Regions from separate parts of the Ensifer sp. ENS03 genome, predicted to be linked through region 1. Evidence: predicted binding sites of a transcription regulator. Region 1 holds the regulator's gene; each other region holds the start of a gene.

Region 1 (7,999 bases):
GGCGCGCTGGCGCGCGTATTGACAGGATCGGCGCCGGTCGTGTTGACTGAATGCTACGGGGCCGTAGCTCAGTTGGGAGAGCGCCGCAATCGCACTGCGGAGGTCGAGGGTTCGACTCCCTTCGGCTCCACCAAAACGATCAGAAGGTGCCCGGTTGCCGAGGTATCGGAACAGCGGCTGATTTGTCATCAGCAGATCGCCAGTTCGAGTCTCTCTGGGGACACCACCATGCTAAGCCACCGTCCGGCCTTCGCGAAACGCTGCCCGATCCCGTGGCCACCTGTTTTCAGAGGCTGAACGGATCCCGCGCCGATCGCTTCTCGCTCGGTGCACTGAACGGGTCGGCTTTCTTCTCCTTGGACTTGCGGCCCTCGTCGGCGATGATCTCGTCGACCGCCCGCTGGCATTTCATCAGCTCGTCGGCCGCCGGGCCGGTGCCGCGCAGGCTGAGATTTGCGATGACGCGATCTTCAAACGCGATGGCCAAGGCCCGCTTGCGCACGAAGCCCGTCAGGAACTCGGCGTCGGTGACGTTCACGAACAGAAACTTTCCGCTCGCATCACCGGCGGCGGTCGCCGAGGCGCTCCAGGGATCGGTCTTGTCGAAGCGGAAGGTCAGGTCGTACTCTTTGCCGACCTCGAGCGACCTCCAGTCGTCGCTGGCGAAGCTCATATAGAGCGGCGACTCGGAGCCCTTGGGATAGAACCCAAGGCGCAAGGTGACCCCGCCGTCGAATACCGACGAGATGAAGCAGGAGCCCTCCATCGAGGTGTCGGATGCAACGGTCCAGCCGTCGACATCCTTCCACTTGATGATTTCGGACTCCTCAGCCGCGGCCGATCCCGCGGCGATCAGACAGCTTACCAATCCGACCAGCAATCTACGCATGCAAAACCCCCGTTTGCCCGCATTTTGATAGGTCCCCCCGTCACTGTCGAGGGTGCCTAGCCGATCCCAGGCAATATTTTAGGAATATTCACCTCTCTGCGGCAAGCGGACGCGCCCATCACATGGCGAAAGGATCTTTCGACGACTTGGTCTGGCCGCCGCCGGCAAAGGGATCGTTGTTCGGCGCATTGCCACCGGCGCCCGCAAAGGGATCGTTCGCCGCTCCCTGACCGCCATTCGGGATCAAGGCGCTCACCGCCTCCTGGCACTTGAACATCTCGCTTACCGCCTTCATCGAATCACGCAGGCTGAGGCTCGCGACGACGCGCCCCTCGAAGGCCAGCGCCAAGGTGTTTTTGCGAACGAATTCGGTAAAGAAGTCGGTGTTGGAAAAGTTGACGACAAGGGCCTTGGCTCCGGTCAGATCAACACCGAACGCAACGGCCGGCCACTGACGACCACGGTCGAGCTGCAAGGCAACATCGTATTCCCGCTGCGGCTCGATGGATTTCCATTCGGCATTGCCGATCGAAAGAAACGCCAGGTTCGTCGATCCCCGCGGATAAAAGCCGATACGAAGGATAGCGCCGGCGTCATAGCTCGTCGCCGCGTAACACGAGCCTCCCAGGGAAGGATCGGATCCCACCGTCCAGGCGTTGATCCGTTTCCAGATATTCGAACGCCCTTCTTCAGCAGACGCCGCTCCAGCCGTGAGCAACAGGCCGAGCACCACCAACGACAATCTATGCATGCAACCACCCCACTTTCCACGCAAAGTTATCTTTTTTTAGAGGCCTGTCGAGACGGTGAAGGCCCTTCCCCGCAGGGATTTTTGCGCGCCCCAGGCCCGATGCGAAAGCTGGCAGCTCCGATGCATTCTCCGCGCCGGTCCATAAAGAACGGCCGAGACGAGGTTGAGATGGAGCGGCTGGCGCAAATCAGCCACAGCCTGCGGGCAAAGAGCTGTTGAACAAGGCAGAGTGATCGCCATGCTTGCTGGACTTCGGAACGAAAGCGCGGTTCACATCGTTTACCACCCCGTAGTCCCACCCCTTCATCAAGTGGACGATCACCGTGCTTGCCGCCCTGCTTCTCGCTTCGATAGTCGCATCGCCCAATATGCCTGACGTCAAGCTCAGTGCCGCGACGGTGGATGAACTCCAGACCGATTTCGAACGGGCCGTGCCGTGCCATCAGATCGATGGACGCAATGTTTGGAAGGGCGCGCTCGCGTTCTACATCCAGTCCTTCGTTTATGACGGCGATACGCCCGTTGCGACCGATGCGGCCGACGCAGTGCTTCCGGAAGACAACAGCGCCGAAACGGTGAAGGAGTTCGAAGACGCCTGCTCGGCCTCGCAAGCGACTTAAGTCTCTCCGCGAAGAGAGCCGCGATTCGTTCGAATCACGCGCGCGACCGGCCTGCCCGGCGCTGTTTTGGGACGCAACCGTCGCCGAAAACCGCCCCGCTCCCGCAAAAGTGACCAATCGCCCCCCACAGAAGCAGCCAATTGCCTGAATTCACGGAATTTTAGGCACTTGCGGAACACATATGGAACAGATAGTGTCTGTTCTTGATTTGTTTCACGCCTCTGGAGCGACGTGCCATGCTGACCCGCAAGCAACAGGAATTGCTTCTGTTCATCCACGAACGCATGAAGGAGTCGGGCGTACCGCCGTCTTTCGATGAAATGAAGGACGCGCTCGACCTGGCGTCGAAGTCCGGCATTCACCGTTTGATCACGGCGCTCGAAGAGCGCGGGTTCATTCGCCGGTTGCCGAACCGGGCGCGCGCGCTCGAAGTCATCAAGCTTCCGGAAGCCTACGCCGCCGGCCAGCAACAGCCGCGCAGAGGCTTCTCGCCGAGCGTGATCGAGGGCAGCCTCGGAAAGCCGCCGGCCGCCGCTCCTGCCACGCCGAAGCCGGCGCCGGTCGCCGAAAGCACGTCTGTTTCCGTCCCGGTGATGGGGCGCATCGCTGCCGGCGTGCCGATCTCGGCGATCCAGAACAACACCCATGACATTACCGTTCCGCTCGACATGATCGGCAGCGGCGAGCATTACGCCCTCGAAGTAAAGGGCGATTCGATGATCGAGGCCGGCATCTTCGATGGCGACACGGTGATCATCCGCAACGGCAACTCGGCCAATCCCGGCGACATCATCGTGGCGCTCGTGGACGACGAGGAAGCGACGCTGAAGCGCTTCCGTCGCAAGGGCGCGTCGATTGCACTCGAAGCGGCCAACCCCGCCTACGAGACGCGCATTTTCGGACCGGATCGCGTGAAGATCCAGGGCAAGCTCGTCGGGCTGATCCGCCGCTACCATTGAATTCCAGGCAGAACGCCGAATCAAAAGAGCCTCGCCACAGAAAGTGGCGAGGCTCTTTCCATTTAAGGCGACCTGAAATCCAGATCGCTTATTCGTGGATCGTGTATTCGCCGAGTTCGCAGAGATCCTGCGTGTCCTCGGTCGTATCGAGGGCCGAGCCTTCCTCGAATTCGAATCGCATGTCGTATTTGCAGACGTCCCGCCCGTCGGATATGGTGATCTCCATGCTCTCGCCGGGGTTCAGGACCTGCCGACCGAAAACATCGTCTTCCCATTCATTGACGCCGACCGGCGACGTATAGAAATTCGTCAGTACCGCGCCGGTGTTGTTCTTCAGCTGGAAAACCAGGTCGTCCGCGCGCGCCTCCATAGCGGTCGCCGCAAAACACGCCAACGCCGTCAGGATCAGTCTCTTTTTCATTGATGCCATTGCCTCCGTTCTTAATGTTGACGGACGCTACCGATGCGGTTGATCTCAGCGGAGTCATCGTTCCCCCTCTACCGAATTCACCGAAGCGATAAGATCCGACGGAGGCATAGGAGACGTGGCTTGCGCGGACGTGGGGTCGCGAATTTTACCGCGCTGCCCTAAGGCAGAACGCCAAACCAAATTTAACGAGGTGAGATTATTGGAGGCCTCGCCCGGAATTGAACCGGGGTACAAGGATTTGCAGTCCTCTGCGTCACCACTCCGCCACGAGGCCTCACAGCTCGGATAACCAAGCGTTGGCGCGGATTTAGAATGATTGCAGAAAAACCGCAAGAGGCATTTTCTGAAAAACGCGCCGTCGAATTGCAGGACGGATACTTTCCACAGAACGATCGACGATGTCCGCCGATCGTCTCCCAGCTGATCTCAGCACCAGGGCGTCGGGCGCCCTTCCCACGGCCGCACGAGCCCCTCGGAAACGAGTACACGTCCAAGAGATTGGTCACCGCGTGTGACCAGGCGCAGTTTCTCGCCGGCCTTGGCATCTGATCGCCCTCCCGCCGAGATCAGCCTGAAGTCGCCAGCATTCAGCAATTCGCGCAGGCGCTGCTTGGCGTAGAAGCCGCGCGAACGCTCCTTGTCGCAGCTTGCCTGGCGGATTCGCGGTGCATCGACATCGGCGACGCGGATCGTCTCGCCATGGAAGACGAAGGTCGCGCCATCGATCACGCAGTTGTCGTTGCGAATGCCGCAAAAATAGAACTGATCGGTACGGATGGATGCCGTCTTCACCTCTTCATTCGGCCGCACGAGAGGGGTTGGCGGCGTGACGCCGACATTCACCGACGGCACCGGGGCGGCCAGGACAACCTTCGTCGCCGGGTTGGGCTTCGGATTTGGTTTGTGCCTATCCGCCTGCTGCGCAACGCGCTCCTGCGCTTCAGGAACCGCGCGCTGAGGCTTCGGCTTCGTTTCCGATCGCGATGCAAAGGCCATGACATCCGAAACCACCGGCCAGTGCCGCAACTCGGCGCGATGGTCGTAGACCATGACGCCGCCAAGGGTGAGCGCTGCGGCCAGATACCACGGCGCCATGCCGCCCTGTTTGCTGGTGCTTCGGCCCGAACTGCGGCGTCGACGTTTCGTAGTGGCTTTGGCCATCGGTCCCCATCCTGATTCGAGACCGCATTATGCGTTTGATGGGTTGCCGAAAAGTTTTCGAGGGCACCCCAACAGAGCGGAAGACCGCGAGGAACCGGTCATTCGCCTGCGCGGCCACGGCCCTTGTTGAGAGATTCGGAATTGCTACGGGACGGCCAAAACTGCCGACCGCCCTGCCCTCGACAACAAGATCGTTAAATCGGCGTCCGCCTCAGGAGCCGTTCGACGAGTTGGCCTTCCCGCGCCAGCGCGCCCACCAGACGGCCAGACGACGACGGCGGCGGCGAACCGAGGGAATGTCGTGGGAAAGCACGATCAGGCCCAACGGTATCATCCAGAAGCCCAGCACGGGCAAGAAACCGAGAAAACCGCAGAACACCAGCAGCGAACCCAGCAGGATGCGCAGCAGCGGTGAGTCGGGCAGCGCGATACGCCATTTGCCCAGCACGATCTGTCGTGTTTGCGGATCAATGCCGAAATGCGTCTGCTTCCTGTTTTTATTCATCATTCCCTATCCGGCGTGTTTTCCCACAATTGGGGACTTCTCCACAGCCTCGCAACGGAACTTGTCATTTTTTTTGAAAAAAGCGCTTGGCAAATCAGAAAAGCATGCGTATTAGCAGCCTCACTTCTGAAGCGCACAGCACAACAGCGGCGCGGATGATCCCTGGTAGCTCAGCGGTAGAGCATTCGACTGTTAATCGACAGGTCGCCGGTTCGAATCCGGCCCGGGGAGCCACTTTCTAAAAGAGCCATTTGCAGCGATGCGAATGGCTCTTTTTCATTTTGCACCTATGTTCTCCAGGTGATCAATCCCCAACCTCCCGATGGTTCTTCATGACAAAGGCCGCGGCGCCGCCCATCATCGTCTGGTTCCGCAAGGATCTCCGCGTGGCCGACAATCGCGCCCTCTCGGCTGCCGCCGGCGAGGCAGCCGTCATTCCCCTCTATATTCGCGAACCCGCCGACAGCGGCAACGGTCCGCTCGGGGCGGCGCAGGCGTGGTGGCTGCACCATTCGCTCGAGGCCTTGGGCGCAAGTCTCGCGCGGCCCGCTTCTCGCCTCGTTCTTCGATCAGGCGCGCCGCTTGACGTGATTGTCGAGATTGCGCGCGCAAGCGGTGCGGAGCGCATCTACTGGAACCGGCGCTACGACCCGAACGGCATCGCCACGGATACCGCGCTCAAGAAGGCGCTGGCCGAGCGGGGAATCATCGCGGAGAGCTTTGCAGGACAATTGCTGCATGAGCCCACGCGGCTGCTGACGACGACGGGCGGCCCCTACCGCGTGTTCACGCCGTTCTGGCGCGCGCTCGAACTAAAAAACGAGCTGGCACCGCCGATCGACCGGCCGCACCATATCGCAGCCCCGGGAGCATGGCCGCGATCGGAACGCCTTGACGACTGGTCGCTGCTGCCGACGAAACCGGACTGGGCGGCGACATTCAGCGAGGTCTGGACGCCGGGCGAAGACGGTGCGGCCACCCGTCTCGAAGAATTCGTCGATGAGAAGCTCGACGCCTACAAACGCTGCCGCGACATTCCCGACGCGGATGGCACATCCCTGCTCTCGCCTCATCTCGCCTTTGGCGAAATTTCGCCTGCGCAGGCCTGGCATGCGGCAGCTGGGCGCCAGGCCGATAGCGGCGAAGGGGCGGCCACCTTCCGCAAGGAACTCGCCTGGCGCGAATTCTCCTATCATCTGCTGTTTCATTATCCGGAGCTTGGCCGCCGCAACCTCGACCGTCGATTCGACCGCTTCCATTGGCTGAACGACGAGGACGATTTCACCCGCTGGACCAGCGGGCTCACCGGATACCCGATCGTCGATGCCGGCATGCGCCAGCTATGGCGCCACGGCTACATGCACAATCGCGTTCGCATGATTGTCGCCTCCTTTCTCATCAAGGACCTGCTCGTCGACTGGCGCAAGGGAGAAGCCTGGTTCCGTGACACGCTGGTCGACGCGGATCCGGCCAACAATGCCGCAAGCTGGCAATGGGTCGCCGGATCGGGCGCGGACGCCGCACCGTTCTTCCGCATCTTCAACCCGCTCCTGCAAGGGGAGAAATTCGATCCCAACGGTCTCTATGTGAAGCGCTTCGTGCCAGAGCTGGAGCGCCTCCACCCGCGCTATGTCCATCGCCCCTTTGCAGCGCCCGCCACGACCCTTGCCGAAGCCGGCATCGAACTCGGCACGACCTACCCGAAACCGATCGTCGACCATGCCCTTGCCCGCGATCGGGCACTGGCAGCCTTCCGGCAGATCACAAGCGCAGCGGGACTCTCCGAGGATACGTAGAGCCTCCGGTAGAATTCCTCAGTTGGCGTCTCGCCCGATTGCGGCTAGGCTCACGTTACGGATGCAACAGCTGAGGGGGTGGTGTATGCGTAACCTGGAAGCCGATTTTGCTGCATTTGCCGGTGCGGTGGAGCTATCTTCCGAAAATCTGGCGACGGCCGTGCGGGAATTTCCGCTCAAGGCGCGCATGGTGCTTGGCGCCCTGGTGCACCTTCAAGTGGGAACGTTGATGCTTGCCACGCCAGACGGCCGCAGGCTGGTGATCAAAGGCGCCAGGGCCGGCCCCAGCGCCATCCTCAACCTCAACAACTGGAACCTGCCGCAGCGTGCTATCTCGGGCGGCACCATCGGGGCTGCGGAAAGCTACATCGACGGCGACTGGGACAGTCCCGATGTCGGCGCCTTTCTCGAACTGTTCCTCGTCAACGCCGAAATCGGCAGGAATTTTCCGAACCGTGCGCGCGGGCTCCTGCGCCTTTTCGACAAGTTCCTGCACTGGCGCAATGCCAACACCCACTCCGGCGCGCGCCGCAACATCTCGGCCCATTACGACCTCGGCAACGCCTTCTACAGCGAATGGCTGGATCCGAGCATGACCTATTCGTCTGCGCTTTATGCAACGGGCGCCAATGATCTTCGCTCAGCGCAGAAAGCCAAATACCGCGCGCTCGCGGAAGCGACGAACCTGCGCACCGGCGATCATGTGCTTGAGATCGGCTGCGGCTGGGGCGGCTTTGCCGAATTTGCGGCAACGGAAATCGGCTGCAAGGTCACCGGGCTGACGATCAGCCGCGAGCAACTGGCCTTCGCACGCGAACGCATGCAGCGTGCGGGCCTTGCCGACCGGGTCGAATTGAAGTTCCAGGACTATCGTGAAGAAAGGGGTAC
Region 2 (7,999 bases), on a different contig from region 1:
CCCAGGCCCGATGGAGAACATCCCGGTCTATAACGCCCGTAAGCATGGCGAGGAAGAGGTCGAGTCGATCCATCCGAAGATCGACCACCTGCTCAAGGAAACGCAGGGCGTTATCGTTTACCAGGAGCAGGTGATGCAGATCGCCCAGGTGCTCTCTGGCTACTCGCTCGGCGAGGCCGATCTTCTGCGCCGCGCCATGGGTAAGAAGATCAAGGAGGAGATGGACAAGCAGCGCGCCCGTTTCGTCGACGGCGCCGTCAAGAACGAGGTGTCGAAGCCGCAGGCCGACCTCATTTTCGACCTGCTCGCCAAGTTCGCCAACTACGGCTTCAACAAGTCGCACGCGGCGGCCTATGCGATCGTGTCCTATCAGACCGCCTACATGAAGGCGCACTATCCGGTGGAGTTCCTGGCGGCGTCGATGACGCTCGACATGTCCAACACCGAAAAGGTCAACGACTTCCGCCAGGATGCCAAGCGTCTGGGCATCGAGGTGATCGCCCCGTCGGTACAGACCTCGTTCCGGCACTTCCAGACGGGCGAAAGCCGCATCTATTACTCGCTTGCGGCGATCAAGGGCGTGGGCGAGTCAGCGGTCGAACACATCGTCGAGGTTCGAGGCGACAAGGCCTTCGCAAGCCTCGAAGACTTCTGCCTCCGGATCGACCCCAAGCTGCTCAACCGTCGCGTTTTTGAAAGCCTGATTGCCGCCGGCGCCTTCGATTGCTTCGGCTACGACCGGGCGGAGCTGGTCGGCGGGCTCGATCGTATTCTCGGGTTTGCCCAGCGGGCTCAGGAAAACAAGACGAGCGGGCAGAGCGACATGTTCGGCGCAGGGGCGGCCACCGGGCCGGAGCGCATTGCGCTTCCGACCTACACGCCGTGGCTTGCCTCGGAAAAGCTGCACCGCGAGTTCCAGGTTCTGGGCTTCTATCTGTCTGCCCATCCGCTCGACACCTACAATGCGCTGCTCGCCAAGATGCGCGTGCAGACCTTCGGCGATTTCGCAGGCGCTGTGAAGAAGGGGGCGACGGCCGGAAGGCTCGCCGGAACCGTAACCTCGAAGCAGGAGCGCAAGACGCGCACCGGCAACAAGATGGGAATCATTGCCTTCTCGGATTCCTCCGGCCAGTTCGAGGCGGTACTGTTCTCCGAGATGCTGCACCAGTATCGAGACCTGCTCGAGCCCGGCAAATCACTGGTCATGACCGTGGCTGCGGAAGAGCGGCCGGAAGGCATCGGCCTGCGCATCCAGACGCTGCGTTCGCTCGAAGAAGAATCGCTGCAACTGCAGAAGGCGCTGCGCGTCTATGTGCGCGATTCCGGACCGCTGAAGTCGATCGCCTCGCACCTCAACACGAAGGGCGACGGGCTCGTCTCCTTCGTCGTCATTAAGGACAATGGCCAGCGCGAGATCGAGGTTGAACTGAACGAGAAGTTCCGGATTTCGCCGGAGATCGCTGCAGCATTGCGCTCGGCGCCGGGCGTCATCGACGTCGAACTGGTGTAATCCGAGGCGGGGCTCCGCTGAATTGCAGTGGAGCGGCGATTGAGCCGGCTTGGAACCTATCGACCCGCGGCGGGACGCTCGCCGGGTGCTTGTCTGCCGGTCTCGCAGATCAGTCGCCGGGACGTGTCCGAGTAATGGTGATGAAGTCGGTGCCCTGACCGGTCTCCAACCCGCTTTCCACATCGGCAATCGAGAGCGACGAGCCCTCGGCGAGCAACGCTTCCACGCGCCTGCGCACATCGTCGGAGATCGTCATGCGCGCCAGCGTGCGCTGGATACCGTTATAGGCGAAGGGATCGGCCTCCGTGGAGATGCCGAGCCGCTTCTTCGTCGAGGCGGGCAGGTGGTTCTCGAGCGAGACGCCGAACCATTTGCCTTCGGCACCTTCTTCTTCATTGTGCCGGAACTGGAGGAAATGCGTTCCGAGCGCCTCTTCCGGCTTGTCGATCGTAAGCCCGGCTTCAAAGAGCGGCTTGAACCCTTGCCGCACGAGGATCTTGCCGTTCTGCGGCGGCGTACGGCCGGCCTTGCGCAGGAGCCTGTCGGTCAGGTCCGGTGTCAGCTTGCCGTCGCCGTCGATGCCTTCGCTTGCCTGGAAGGCACGCAGGGCCGCAATCGTCGCCGGCCCGGCATGGCCGTCGATCGCGCCCGGCGCGTAGCCGAGGAAATCCAGGGACGTCTGAACCTCGCGCATGGTGTCGCGGGTATCGCTGCGGGTGATGAGGATACGGATCGGCTCCTCGGTGGATCGCGCCGAATTGGCGCCGCCGGGCGGCTCCCGCATCGCCACTTCCACCGGCGCATCGCCGGCCTGGCTGATCGCCGGTCTGAGCGGCACGTCGGAAAGCGGCGGCTGGAGATCGATCGGGGCCGGGCGGAAGAGTAGGGCGCTCTTGACCTCCAAGGGCGTTATCTGCCGGTCGGAGATCAGCACGTGCACGCCGCGCTCGGTCAACTTGTAGAGCGAGGCAGCAAATTCACTCGGCAACCGCACGCAGCCATGGGACGCCGGATAGTCCGGCACATGGTTGGAGCCATGCAGAGCAATGCCCGACCAGGTGAGCCGCTGCATGAACGGCATCGGCGCGTTCGAATAGATGTTCGACTTGTGATGACGCCGCTTTTCCAGGATCGAAAAGATGCCCGATGGCGTCGTGTGGCCCGCCTTGCCGGTCGAGACCGGTGATGTCGCAATGACAGCGTCGCCGTCATAGACGACGAGCGATTGCTGATCTTTCGAGACGATGATCTGCAGCGGCCCGCGACTGCCTGCAAAGCCGGTAGCCGGCGACCAAAGCAGTGCGACGACGCTGGCGGTGAGAGCGAAACGCGATACCATACACTCAACCCAACACGTGACTTGGCGAACAAACCTAGCCTTCAATCTTTAAGGAATTCATCCTGCTGTGTGGGCTGTCGATCAAGGTTGCGTGATCGCTTTGCGAAGCGTGCCTGCTCGGGCAAGCACGCTTGCGGTCTCACGGATCGCGTTTTCTGGTGCCGAAAGTGTAGCCGGTTTCGACGCTCGCCTTGCCGAATTTGTCGCGCAGCTTGTTGATCGCGTCCTCGGCCGCAGCGCGCCTGGTGGCCGCGGGATCGACGAGATCGGGCGGATCTGCGAGATCCGGGGCGGAGAGATCGCTGACGCCGATGCCGATCAGCCGATACTTCGTTCCGTCCGCCTCTTTTTCGAGAAGTTGCAGGCCGATGCGGAAAATGCGGTCGGCAAGGCGGGTAGGGCTATCCAGGCGCCGGTTGCGGGTGCGGATCTTGAAGTCGGCGGTTTTGAGCTTGAGAACGACCGTCTGGCCGGCGAGTTCTGACTTTCGCAGCCGGTGGGCCACTTGCTCGCTGAGGCGCCGCAGATGCGTGACCAGGTCGTCATAGCGCGCGATATCGTCGTTGAACGTCGTCTCTGCGGAAACGCTCTTGGCTTCGCCGTCGATTTCGACCGCTCTTTCGTCGAGCCCGCGCGATAGGCGAAAGAGCCGCTGCCCCATGGTGCCATAGCGCCGCATCAGGTCGCCTTCCTCCATGGTCTGCAATTGCCCGATCGTGCGCACGCCGTCACGCTCCAGCGTGGCGGCAAAGGCCTTGCCGACGCCCCAGATCAGGGTCACCGGCTTCTCGCGCAGGAACTCCAGCGCCTCGGCTTGGCCGATGACGGAAAAGCCGCGCGGCTTTTGCAGGTCGGACGCCACCTTGGCGAGAAACTTGCAATAGGAGAGGCCGACCGAGACGGTGATGCCGACTTCCTGCTCGATCCGGCGGGCGAGCCGCGCGAGCGTGCGTGCCGGCGGATCGTGATGCAGTCGCTCCGTGCCGCTGAGTTCGAGGAAGGCTTCGTCGATCGACAGCGGCTGCACCAGCGGGGTCAGTTCCTGCATCAGCGTGCGCACCTCGCGGCCGACGCGGGCGTATTTCTCCATATTGGGCTTGATGACGATGGCCTGGGGGCAGGCTTCCAGCGCCTTGAACATCGGCATGGCCGAGCGCACGCCGTGAATGCGGGCGACGTAGCAGGCGGTGGAGACCACGCCGCGCTTGCCGCCGCCGATGATCACCGGCTTGTCCGCAAGCTCCGGGTTGTCGCGCTTCTCGATCGAGGCATAGAAGGCGTCGCAGTCGATGTGCGCCAGCGTCAGGTCATAGAGCTCCGCATGCCGCAGAATGCGCGGGCTGCCGCAGGCAAGGCAGCGCCGCACCGACGCCGCCTGTTCCTTGAGGCAGTCGCGGCAGAAGCCTGGAGAGTGAGCAGCGCTGTCGAGCATATCGGGAACAAATATTGAACATTGCGACCTTAAGCTCTACTCTAGCGAGTCTCAAGGAGGCGAGATTGGAAATCACATTGCAATTGTCGCCGTTGAAAAGGATCGCCGGGCTTGGTTCGCGCAGCGCCGGGGCGCCTGAATTTGCGCCGACGGGCAGCCGATCCGGGTTAGCCGCGGAAGTGCACGCGAATGGCTGCAGCTGCCTCCGGCCAGTCTGCGACGGCGCGGATGTCGGCGTCGAGCTTCGGCGCGAGCGCCTTGAACTCCGAGTCGGCCATGAGGTTTATCGGCAGGCAGGTCGGCGCGTGATCCTTCACCGATCGCAGGTTGCGAAGCATGTCGTCGATGAAGACGAGGGGGACGGTACGGCTGCCGTGAAGTTTTTGGACGATCGGCCCCTTCGGCTCTTCGGACGCAAGCAGCGGATAGGGCAGGCCGAGCCGGTCAAGAAGAGCGCGACGAACGGCGGCGTGCTGCGGCGGCATCGCAGTCAGAAAGACGATATCGGCTTCCTCCGACAATGCGGCCAGGGTCTCGACGACCTTGGCGGCGGGCGTTTGCCAACGATCCTGCGAGCCGTAGAAGGTGTCGAGCAGGATCTTGACCTCTGGCTCCGTCACCGGCTGCTCGTCCGCGTGGGTGATGATGTTGCCGGTCAGGCGAAACGATCGGGGCAGCAGGACATGGCCGCAGCTCCCAAGGAACGCTTTGAACGGATTGATGAATTCAAGCACGACATCATCGATGTCGCTGACGATCAGCGGGCGGTTTCCAAGCGTGATGCTGTGAGCTGTCGGCGCGTTTGCCACCCTCAATCCTCGAAGCCTGCGTGGCCGGAAAGTGCCATATGGGCGCGCACGACGTCTTCAGGCGCCGTACCGGTCGCCGTGCAGAATGCCATCAGGGTCGGCTCATGGTCCATCAGAAAGGCGACGAGCCCGCCCATGAAGCCGGGTTCGGCAATCGCGTTGCGCAACGCCGTTGGGTCCGTGCCGGTCAGCGCCAGAAAGCGGGACAGAAGCTCAGGCTCGCCGGCAAGCCAGGAGAGAATGTCGATGGCGATTTCGTCGGCGCTCTTCAATGGTTTGTCCCCGTATGGTTTTTACGTGCGGAGTTACCTATTTTTCAACCAAATAGGCCTATCTCTGACGTTGAGGAAATGGGTCGAGTCGTCGGCTCCGCACGTTAATTGTCCTGAGGAGACTTGCAAGGTGACGATGGACAGCAAGGGATCGACATGCCCAAACAGGTGATGATTGTTGAGGACAACGAGCTGAACATGAAGCTCTTCCGCGACCTGATTGAGGCCTCCGGCTATGCGACGATCCAGACTCGCAACGGCATGGAGGCGCTCGAGCTCGCGCGCAAGCATCGGCCCGATCTCATTCTCATGGACATTCAGCTGCCGGAGGTTTCCGGTCTGGAAGTGACGAAGTGGTTGAAGGAAGACGATGAGCTGCACGTCATCCCGGTCATCGCCGTGACCGCCTTTGCGATGAAGGGCGACGAGGAGCGGATCCGCCAAGGCGGGTGCGAAGCCTATGTCTCCAAGCCGATCTCCGTACCGAAGTTCATTGAGACGATCAAAACCTACCTGGGCGATGCCTGAGCGGCGGGAAAATTGATATGACTGCGCGTATTCTTGTTGTCGATGACGTTCCGGCCAATGTGAAGCTGCTCGAAGCCCGGTTGCTTGCCGAGTACTTCGACGTGCTGACGGCCAGTGACGGTTATGCCGCCCTGGCGCTCTGCGAAAAGACGCCCATCGACCTGGTGCTGCTCGATATCATGATGCCCGGTCTCGATGGTTTCGAAGTCTGCGAGCGGCTGAAGGCGAACCCGAAGACGGCACATATCCCGGTTGTCATGGTCACCGCGCTTGACCAGCCTTCTGATCGCGTGCGAGGTCTGAAGGCCGGCGCCGACGATTTCCTGACGAAGCCCGTCAACGATCTGCAGCTGATGTCGCGGGTGAAGAGCCTGGTGCGGCTGAAGAACGTCAGCGACGAGCTGCGCCTGCGGGCCCAGACGGCGCAGACGATCGGGCTTGAAGATGTTGGCCGGGCGGACCGGCCTGACGAGCCCGGCAACGTCCTGCTCGTCGATGGCCGCGGCTCGTCGCAGGAGCGGCTGCAGCGCGCCCTCAAGCCGATTGCCGAGGTCTCGGTCATCTCCGATCCGCAGGCGGCATTGTTCGAGGCGGCGGAGAACAATTTCGACCTCGTTATCGTCAATGCGAATTTCGACGACTACGATCCGCTGCGGCTCTGCTCGCAGTTGCGCTCGCTGGAGCGCACCCGTTTCATCCCTATCCTGCTGATCGCCGAGCAGGGCAGCGATGAGTTGGTCGTCCGCGCGCTCGATCTGGGCGTGACGGACTATCTGATGCGGCCGGTCGATCCCAATGAACTGATTGCCCGGTCGATGACCCAGATCCGGCGCAAGCACTGCAATGACAGGCTGCGGGCGAGCGTGCAGCAAACCATCGAGCTTGCCGTCACCGACGGCCTCACCGGGCTGCATAACCGGCGCTATTTCGACACGCACCTGAAACTGCTGATGGATCGGGCTGCTGCGCGCGGTCGGCCGCTGTCCATCTGCATGACCGATATCGACCGCTTCAAGCAGGTTAACGACACCTACGGCCATGACGTTGGCGACGAAGTCTTGCGGGAATTCGCCAATCGCATCCGCACGACGGTGCGGGGTGCCGACCTTGCCTGCCGGTTCGGCGGTGAAGAGTTCATCGTGGTGATGCCGGATACGTCAGCCGAAATGGCGGCCGGTGTCGCCGAGCGTCTGCGCACGATCATCGAAAGCCTGCCATTTGCGATCCCGCAGGCGGACGGCCCCCTGAAGGTCACCGCGTCCATGGGGATTGCCACGCTCAGGCCCGGCAGCGACACGGCCGAAGCGCTGCTGAAGCGCGCCGATACGGCGCTCTATCAGGCCAAGCACGAAGGCCGAAATCGGGTGGTGGCAGCCGCCGCCTGAGCCGCGCCTGCTGCGTTTCTGGCCTCAAAGCACCCCAGGGAATATCTTTGCCCGCCTCTTGCGGCCTGCATTCAAAGTTGTATTCTCGCGTCACCTGTTGCTACCGGGGAGTTTGGGTGGCAGCAGAGATCATGCAGTGTGCCTGTCCAGGTCTGATACAGAATTAACCATGCGCCGAGCGGCACCGCTCCGCGCATTAAGAATTCGTTGATTTTTTTTTATTTTCAGGTGATGCTCATGAAAGAGGGGGCATCCAGCCTTCTGCGATATTCGTTACCCCATGATGCTCAGGTCCGCCGCATCTCCTGGGTCGTGGGGTCGGTCGGTTGGCTTTTGGCGTCCGCGGAATCCTCGTGCCGCAGTCAGAGGCCAGCCGACCCCCTTTCCGACACGCCGTCCCGCCTTCGGGGCGGCGTTTTGATTCTGGGGGAATAGCAGGGGCGGGCGAGCCGTTTCCTCCCTCTGGCGTGGAACCCGTTTCACTCAGCGCCTATGCGAGATGCTCAGGGCATTGGCCTAAAAAGGAAAGGGCGCCTGACCTTGCGGTCGGCGCCCTTCAATTCCCGTAAACCGGCGATCTTACTTGATCTTGGTTTCCTTGAATTCGACGTGCTTCTTGACGACCGGGTCGTACTTGGTCTTCGTCATCTTTTCCGTCATCGTACGGCTGTTCTTGGTCGTGACGTAGAAGAAACCCGTGTCGGCTGTCGAAAGCAGCTTGATC
Region 3 (7,999 bases), on a different contig from region 1:
TCACCCGACCGCCGAAGTCGCCGAAACACTCGGCATGCACTATGCGTATGGCATCGAGTTCATCGAGATGGGGCTCGGCTCCGATACGGAGCGCGAATTCTGCGAGGACGAATTCAACGCCAAGGGGTTCCATGGCAATGCGCTGATGGCTGCGGTGCCGTTCTCCCGGCCCTTCATGTTGCGCCTATGGGGCGAACGCCTCTGGTTCACCGATGGCGAGCAGCCGCGCCTTGGCGAGCGCTGTGCGATCGGCGCCGTCATCGAGACGGAAGCCGGACCCTTCGTCGCCGTCTCCACCCATCTCGAGAGTGCGACGACTGCCGTCTACCGAGAGCGCCAGGTCAAGGAATTGATCGATGCACTCGACGAGACTTTCCCCGGCCTGCCGGTGATGATCGGTGGCGATCTCAATACCGGCAACCATGCCGGCGGCGATTTCGAGGCCGAAGGGCTGTTTGCCATGAGCGCCATCAGAGGCTTTACCCGCCATGGTGGGCCGCTCGACGTGATGACCACGCGGCCGAGCCTGATCACCCGCCGGCCAGAGCGGGCGATGAAGCTCGACTGGTTCCTGTCGCGCGGGCTGAAGATCGGCGAGACCACGATCATTCCTTCGCTTGACGAAACCGGCCGGCCGCTTTCGGATCACGATCTCATCACCTGCGTGATCGAAGGCTTCGAATAGGCTCGCCTCTCCTTGCCTAAGGCCCGCCCGCATTCTACATGTCGAGGGCTTTGCCAGTGCGGCAGAGGGCAGCGGTTTTCCCGTCCTCATTCGCTCCGGCGGTTTGAAATCGATCACGCTAAGCGTGATCCATGAGGGAATGGGTAGATGGCGAAAATCGTCAATGTCGGGGTCCAGATGGACCATGTGTCGGGCATCAACATTGCGGGTGACTCCACCTTCGCCATGAGCCTCGAGGCACAGTCGCGCGGCTATCGCCTCTTCCACTATACGCCGGAAAAGCTGTCGCTGCGCGACGGCAAGGTCTATGCGAGCGTGCAGCCGATGACGCTGCGCGACGTCAAGGGCGACCACTTCACGCTTGGCGAAGCCGAGCGCGTGGATCTTTCGACCATGGACGTCATCCTGCTGCGCCAGGACCCGCCCTTCGACATGGCCTACATTACCTCGACGCACCTTTTGGAACGCCTGCATCCGAAGACGCTGGTCGTCAATGATCCCGCCTGGGTGCGCAATTCGCCGGAGAAGATCTTCGTCACCGAATTCGCCGACCTGATGCCGAAGACGCTGATCACCCGCGACCCCGCTGAGATCTCCAGCTTCCGCCAGGAAATGGGCGACATCATCCTGAAGCCGCTCTACGGCAACGGCGGCGCCGGCGTGTTCCACTCGACCCGCGACGACCGCAACATGTCCTCTCTGCTCGAAATGTTCGGCCAGATGTTCCGCGAGCCCTTCATCGCCCAGGAATACCTGCCGGCGGTGCGCAAGGGCGACAAGCGCATCCTGCTCGTCGACGGCGAGCCGGTCGGCGCCATCAACCGCGTTCCGGCAGACCACGACGCCCGCTCCAACATGCATGCTGGCGGCCGGCCTGAGCCGACCGAACTGACGGCGCGTGAGAAGGAAATCTGCACCCGCATCGCGCCGGCGCTGAAGGAGCGCGGCTTCCTCTTCGTCGGCATCGACGTTATCGGCGACTACATGACCGAGATCAACGTGACATCGCCGACCGGCATCCGCGAAGTGAAGAAGTTCGGCGGCGCCGATGTCGCGAGCCTGCTCTGGGATGCGATCGAGCGCAAGCGCGCCTGATCAAGATCTCGGCCTAGGATCCATCTCGGGTCGATGGCGCTTGCCGCGGGCTTCCGCCCGCGGCCGTTTGCCGAAGCGTCCCGGGTACACACCCGCGCCTCCTCAAATGTTCCGTTATTGTTCTTGTTTTTGTGCGTGATCCGTGCAAGGCTTCTGCCTGCAACCCTGGGCGGTTGTGGCGCCCGATAACTGGGCTGCCTGGGCGAGGGGGCAAGCATGGTCGCGCGCGTCAGCACGGTCGCATTTCAGGGAATCGAGGGCCTGCCTGTGGATGTGCAGGTGATGGTCGCGCCGGGCAAGGTCGGCATGCAGATCGTCGGCCTGCCGGACAAGGCCGTCGCCGAAAGCCGCGAGCGGGTGCAGGCCGCCCTTCATGCTTCAGGTCTGGCGCTGCCGGCCAAGCGCGTGACCGTCAATCTTGCGCCCGCTGACCTTCCCAAGGAAGGCAGCCACTTCGACCTGGCGATCGCACTCGGCCTGATGGCAGCCCTCGGCGCCATTCCGGGCGATGCGTTGGCGCCTTATGTGGTGATCGGTGAGCTCAATCTCGATGGCACCATTGCTGCCGTTGCCGGCGCGCTTCCCGCCGCGATCGGTGCCAATGCGCTCGGCAAGGGGCTGATCTGCCCGGCCGAAAGCGGACCCGAGGCGGCCTGGGCCGGGGCCGAGATCGACATTCTGGCGCCCCGCAGCCTGATCGCAATCGCCAACCATTTCCGCGGTACGCAGGTGCTTTCGCGACCCGAGGCCGCGATCCGCTCAGGCGCATCTAACCTGCCCGATCTCGCCGATATCAAGGGTCAGGAAAGCGCCAAGCGGGCGCTCGAAGTGGCGGCCGCCGGCAACCACAATCTGCTGATGGTCGGCCCGCCCGGCTCGGGCAAGTCGATGCTCGCTGCCCGCCTGCCGTCGATCCTGCCGCCGCTCAATCCGGCCGAGCTCCTCGAAGTGTCGATGATCCATTCGATCGCCGGGCAGCTTCCGGGCGGCAAGCTCTCGGACCGGCGGCCGTTCCGCACGCCGCATCATTCCGCGACGATGGCCGCCATGGTCGGCGGCGGCTTGCGCGCCAAGCCTGGCGAAGCGTCGCTTGCGCACAACGGCGTACTGTTCCTCGACGAGTTTCCGGAATTCTCGCCGCAGGTGCTCGACGCGCTGCGCCAGCCGCTTGAAACCGCCGAATGCATCATCGCCCGCGCCAACCACCGCGTCAGCTATCCCGCCGCGATCCAGCTTGTCGCGGCCATGAACCCCTGTCGCTGCGGCATGGCCGGCGAACCCGGCCGCAGCTGCGCCCGTGGACCGCGCTGCATGTCCGACTATCAGGCGCGCATTTCTGGTCCGCTGATGGACCGCATCGATATCCGCATCGACGTGCCGGCCGTCAGCGCCGCCGATCTCCTGAAGCCGGCCGCAGCCGAAAGCAGCGCGGTTGTGGCCCGTCGCGTCGCTCGCGCCCGTGCCATGCAGATCGACCGCTTTGCCGTCCTCGGCCACGCGGACCTGACCAGCAATGCCCGCGCGTCGACCTCGCTGATCGAGAAGATCGCAGCACCCGATGCGGCCGGCCTGCAGCTTCTCCGGGACGCCGCCGAAAAGATGAAATTTTCCGCCCGCGGCTACCATCGTGTGCTGAAGGTGGCGCGCACGCTTGCGGACCTCGATGGTGCGTCGACGGTCGGCCGAATCCATCTCGCCGAGGCGATTTCCTATCGGATCGCCGGGGAACGCTTGCCCGTCGCCGCATAGCGGCGTGCCTGGAAAAAAAAGGGCGCCTCGTGGGCGCCCTTTCCGATCAGAAGTTATCCCAGCCTGATCAGCCGCCCAGGCCATCGAACAGCACCGTCGAGAGGTAGCGTTCGGCAAAGGACGGGATGATGACGACGATGGTCTTGCCGGCATTTTCCTCGCGCTGGCCGACCTCGATTGCCGCGGTTAGAGCTGCACCGGCGGAGATGCCGACCGGCACGCCTTCGAGCTTGGCGACAAGGCGGGCGGCCTCGATCGCTTCCGCGCTGTTGACCGTGACGATCTCGTCATAGACCGTGGTGTCGAGGATCGCCGGCGCAAAGCCTGCGCCGATGCCCTGGATCTTGTGCGGCCCGGGATTGCCACCGGACAGAACCGGAGATTCCTCCGGCTCGACGGCGATTACCTTGATCGAAGGCTTGCGCGCCTTCAGCACCTGGCCGGCGCCGGTAATCGTGCCGCCGGTGCCGATGCCGGAGACGAAAATGTCGACAGCGCCGTCCGTGTCGTTCCAGATTTCTTCGGCCGTCGTCTTGCGGTGAATTTCCGGGTTGGCCGGGTTTTCGAACTGCTGTGGGATGATGGCGTCCGGCAGTGTCTCGACCAGTTCCTGCGCCTTGGCGATCGCGCCCTTCATGCCCTTGGCGCCCTCGGTCAGCACCAGCTCGGCGCCGAGCAGCGCCAGCATCTTGCGCCGCTCGACCGACATGGTCTCCGGCATCGTCAGGATCAGCTTGTAGCCCTTGGCGGCCGCGACGAAGGCGAGCGCGATGCCGGTATTGCCGGAGGTCGGCTCCACCAGCGTCGTGCGGCCGGGCGTAATCTTGCCCTGCGCTTCCAGGCTCTCGATCATCGCCACACCGATACGGTCCTTGACCGAGGCGATCGGGTTGAAGAATTCGAGCTTGGCGAGCAGGTTCGCCTTGACGCCCTTTTCCTTGGCAAGCTTGTCCAGCCGCACGATGGGCGTGTCGCCGATCGTTTCCGTGATCGAGGAGTAGACGCGGCCGCGGCCGGGCTTGCGTGTGTCGGACATGGGTTTCTCCCTTGGGCGTAAATTGTCGAGCTATGAGAATAGGAACAATGATCGCGCAATTCCAGAACGACAAACACCGCGCGGCGATCCGCCGAAGGAAAAACCACTGGCGAAGTCGTTGTTCGGGAAAAGTTTTTTCAGCTGGCGCGAACCGCGATATAGGCCGCCGTGCCGGCAAGCACGCTGGCCGCAACCCGGTTCAGCGCTTTCAGGGCCTTCGGTTGCTTGAGCAGCAGACGCGCTCGCGATGCGAGCAGCATATAGGGTACGAGAACGCTCAAGAGCACCAGAAAGGTGGCGGTCAGGAGCAGGCCGTAGTCGCCGGGTCCGATCGCCCGAATGTCGATCAGCGTCGGCACGAGCGCCACGTAAAACAGCATCGTCTTCGGATTGCCGAGCGTGATCAGCAGGCCGGACAGAAAGGACATGGCCGCACTCGTCGACGGCTTCGCCTTGATGTCCTCCGGCAGCAGCCCTGCGCTCCACAGCTTCCACGCGATGTAGCCGAGGTAGAGGACGCCGGCAAACTTCACCACCAGGAAGGCTGTGGTGAAGGTCTGGGCAATCAGCGCCAGCCCGAGGATGACCGCGGTTAGATAGCTCATGTCGCCGAGCGCGATGCCGAGGCCCATGAAGAAGGTCTCGCGGAAACCGGAGCCGAGCGCGCGCGCAACCAGCGCCGTCACGCCGGGGCCTGGAATGGCCGCGGCGATGAAGAGCGCGCCGCTATAGGCGATGAGGGCCGCGAGCGTCATGGAACGTCCTTCCGAAGATGATGCCGATTTCTACCTCAAGCGACTGAAAAAGGAAATCACCGAACAGCGACCGGCGGGCGTCCGCTGAAGAAATTGACCGGGTGACAAGTCTGGCGTTGTCCGCTGGTGCGAAATGCGTAGAGCTTGGCGAAAACGAGCGAAAGGCGCCTCTCCATGCCCGAGTTGAAGGATATGATCGGCTTTGCCCTCCTGGCCCTTGGCATGGTGCTGACGCCAGGCCCGAACATGATCTACCTGATCTCGCGCTCGATCAGCCAGGGGCCGGGCGCAGGCTTGATTTCGCTCGGCGGCGTGGCGCTCGGCTTCGTCGTCTATATGGTCTCGGCGGCACTCGGTATCACAGCGCTGCTTCTGGCCGTGCCGCTCGCCTATGATGCGCTTCGCATCGCCGGTGCAGCCTACCTTCTCTATCTCGCCTGGCAGGCGGTCAGGCCCGGTGGACGCTCGCCCTTTCAGGTCAAGAACCTGCCGAAGGATGGGCCGAAGAAGCTGTTCGTCATGGGCTTCCTGACCAGCCTGCTCAATCCCAAGGTAGCGGTGCTCTATCTCTCGTTGCTGCCGCAGTTCATTCGGCCGGAGCTCGGCAACGTGCTCGGCCAGTCGCTGGTCTTCGGCTCGATCCAGATCGCGACCAGCGTCACCGTCAACGCCATGATCGCGCTCGCCGCCAGCGGCATCGCCGCTTTTCTTGCCGGGCGACCGTTGTTCATGGTGGTGCAGCGCTGGGCGATGGGGACGGCGCTCTTCGGCTTCGCGCTGAGCATGGCCTCGGAAGCGCGGCGCTAACGCGCGCTTGCCGATGCCGCCCTCGACTCCGGAGCTGGCTTACTCGAAAACCGGCCGCATGAAGCTGCGCTCGTAGCTGAGGATGCAACGCGTCTTCTCGGCATAGGCGAAGGCGTCCTGGCATTCCGGATCCGCGGCCATTTCCCGGCGGTAGTTTTCATAGTCGGCAAGGGTCGGAAAGCTGAAGAGAGCCAGGGCGATGTTGTTCGCCCCTTCATGCGGCAGGAAGTAGCCGTGATGCGTGCCGCCCAGCCGATTGACGAGCGGGATCCAGAGCTTGGCGTAATGTTCGAACTCGGCCGCCTTGTAGGGGTCGATAGTATATTTCAGGTAGCAGGTGATCATGCAGTTCTCCCTTCGCGTTCCCGCTTCTTGATAGAAGAGGGAAGGCGAAGTTTCCAGCCGAGAGTCATGCCGGCGGCGGCAACGAGGATCGCGACGGAGCCGGCGATCTGGATCGGCTGCAACTGGTGCCCGAAGGCGAGGCGGTCCACCACAATGGCGGCAATCGGATAGATGAAGGAAAGCGCCCCGGTCATGTGCGTCGGCAGCCGCTGGATCGCGCCGTAGAGCATCACATACATCAGCCCGGTGTGGATGACGCCGAGGGTCAGGACGATCGACCATTGCGTTGCACCTGACGGGGCGGGTGCGGCAAGCGCCATCGGTGCCAGCATCACGGTGCCGGTGATCACCTGGATCAGCGCAATCAGATGCGGCGGCGTGCCCTTGAGCAGCTTGGTCGCAATCGCCGCGATCGCGTAGAAGAAGGCAGCGCCGATCGAAAGGGCCACGCCGATCAGATAATCTTCAGGCGCGAAGCCTTGGCCAGGCTTGGCCGAAATGATCGCGAGCATGCCGGCAAACGACACCAGGAGCCAGAAGATCTTGGTGACGGTGATCTTTTCGCCGAGGAACACGGCGCCGAGGCCCAAGAGCATGAAGGGCTGGGTGTTGTAGACCATCGTCGCGATCGAGATCGATGCGTGGGAATAGGCGGCGAAAAGCAGCAGCCAGTTGACCACGATCGCGATGCCGCCGATGACCGAAAGCAGCAGCATCCGTCGGCTGAAGTGGCGACGGTCGAGAAGTCCGAGCGCCCAGGCAATGGCAACGAGCGTTATGGCCCCGAAGACGCAGCGCCAGAACACCACGCTCGTCACCGGCTGCCCCGACATCAGCACGAACCAGCCGATGGTGCCGGATATCAGCATCGCTGCCGTCATCTCGATGCTGCCGCGTTTGAGCTCGGTATTCATGATTTCTGCTCCTATTGGTGATCGCAGAATAGCCGGTGCTCATGGCCTTTCCCATAGATTAACGAAGGCAATTGTGCTAGATTGCCTAATTATCGAAGTTCTGTTTGTTGTTGTGACTTATGGTGTCGTGATGCTGGACGAGATTGACCGACGAATCCTCGACATACTGGCCGCCAATGCCCGGGTGTCGCTGAAGGAGCTCGCGCAGGAGGCTGGGCTCTCCTCGCCGAGCGCTGCGGATAGGCTCCGCAAGCTGGAAGAGCGCGGTGTCCTCGACGGTTTCACCATCGCCCTCAACCCCGCCAAAGTCGGCTACCCGCTGCAGGCGGTCATCCGCGTGCGGCCGATGCCGGGCATGCTGCACATCGTCGAGAGGCTGATCCAGGAAACGCCGGAATTCGTCGAATGCGACAAGGTTACAGGCGACGACTGCTTCATCGCCAAGCTCTACGTGCGTGACATGGCGCAGCTCGACACGATCCTCGACCGGATCGCCGAGAAGGCGCAGACCAACACCTCGATTGTCAAGTCGACACCGGTCAAGCGCCGCCTGCCGCCTTTGATTTAAAGCAATCCCAGGAAGAGTGCGAAGCGGTTTTCCGTCCGGAATTGC

Evidence for each region. The regulator LexA, encoded in region 1, represses DNA repair genes until DNA is damaged. The targets are predictions, from matches to a motif close to TGTTCNNNNTGTGTTCNG.
Region 2: the regulator LexA is predicted to act here: its motif matches at 4,285-4,302, upstream of IB263_RS32905 (DNA polymerase IV).
Region 3: the regulator LexA is predicted to act here: its motif matches at 1,888-1,905, upstream of IB263_RS01385 (YifB family Mg chelatase-like AAA ATPase).

The regions. Positions count from the first base shown of each region.
Region 1 covers NZ_JACVAV010000007.1:53,091-61,089, forward strand. Annotated here, with positions in the region: tRNA gene IB263_RS22420 (tRNA-Ala) at 58-133, shown strand; gene IB263_RS22425 (hypothetical protein) at 287-880, opposite strand; gene IB263_RS22430 (hypothetical protein) at 1,008-1,625, opposite strand; gene IB263_RS22435 (hypothetical protein) at 1,964-2,260, shown strand; gene lexA (transcriptional repressor LexA) at 2,497-3,219, shown strand; gene IB263_RS22445 (hypothetical protein) at 3,308-3,649, opposite strand; tRNA gene IB263_RS22450 (tRNA-Cys) at 3,850-3,923, opposite strand; gene IB263_RS22455 (thermonuclease family protein) at 4,076-4,810, opposite strand; gene IB263_RS22460 (hypothetical protein) at 5,022-5,315, opposite strand; tRNA gene IB263_RS22465 (tRNA-Asn) at 5,475-5,549, shown strand; gene IB263_RS22470 (deoxyribodipyrimidine photo-lyase) at 5,648-7,111, shown strand; gene IB263_RS22475 (cyclopropane-fatty-acyl-phospholipid synthase family protein) at 7,197-7,999, shown strand, end outside.
Region 2 covers NZ_JACVAV010000018.1:4,636-12,634, forward strand. Annotated here, with positions in the region: gene dnaE (DNA polymerase III subunit alpha) at 1-1,510, shown strand, start outside; gene IB263_RS32900 (L,D-transpeptidase family protein) at 1,620-2,849, opposite strand; gene IB263_RS32905 (DNA polymerase IV) at 2,989-4,281, opposite strand; gene IB263_RS32910 (hypothetical protein) at 4,449-5,090, opposite strand; gene IB263_RS32915 (DUF3572 domain-containing protein) at 5,093-5,362, opposite strand; gene IB263_RS32920 (response regulator) at 5,519-5,890, shown strand; gene IB263_RS32925 (PleD family two-component system response regulator) at 5,908-7,275, shown strand; gene rpmG (50S ribosomal protein L33) at 7,855-7,999, opposite strand, start outside.
Region 3 covers NZ_JACVAV010000001.1:259,830-267,828, forward strand. Annotated here, with positions in the region: gene IB263_RS01375 (endonuclease) at 1-685, shown strand, start outside; gene gshB (glutathione synthase) at 833-1,780, shown strand; gene IB263_RS01385 (YifB family Mg chelatase-like AAA ATPase) at 1,997-3,529, shown strand; gene cysK (cysteine synthase A) at 3,597-4,565, opposite strand; gene IB263_RS01395 (LysE family translocator) at 4,703-5,320, opposite strand; gene IB263_RS01400 (LysE family translocator) at 5,495-6,127, shown strand; gene IB263_RS01405 (NIPSNAP family protein) at 6,167-6,472, opposite strand; gene IB263_RS01410 (DMT family transporter) at 6,469-7,386, opposite strand; gene IB263_RS01415 (Lrp/AsnC family transcriptional regulator) at 7,517-7,954, shown strand.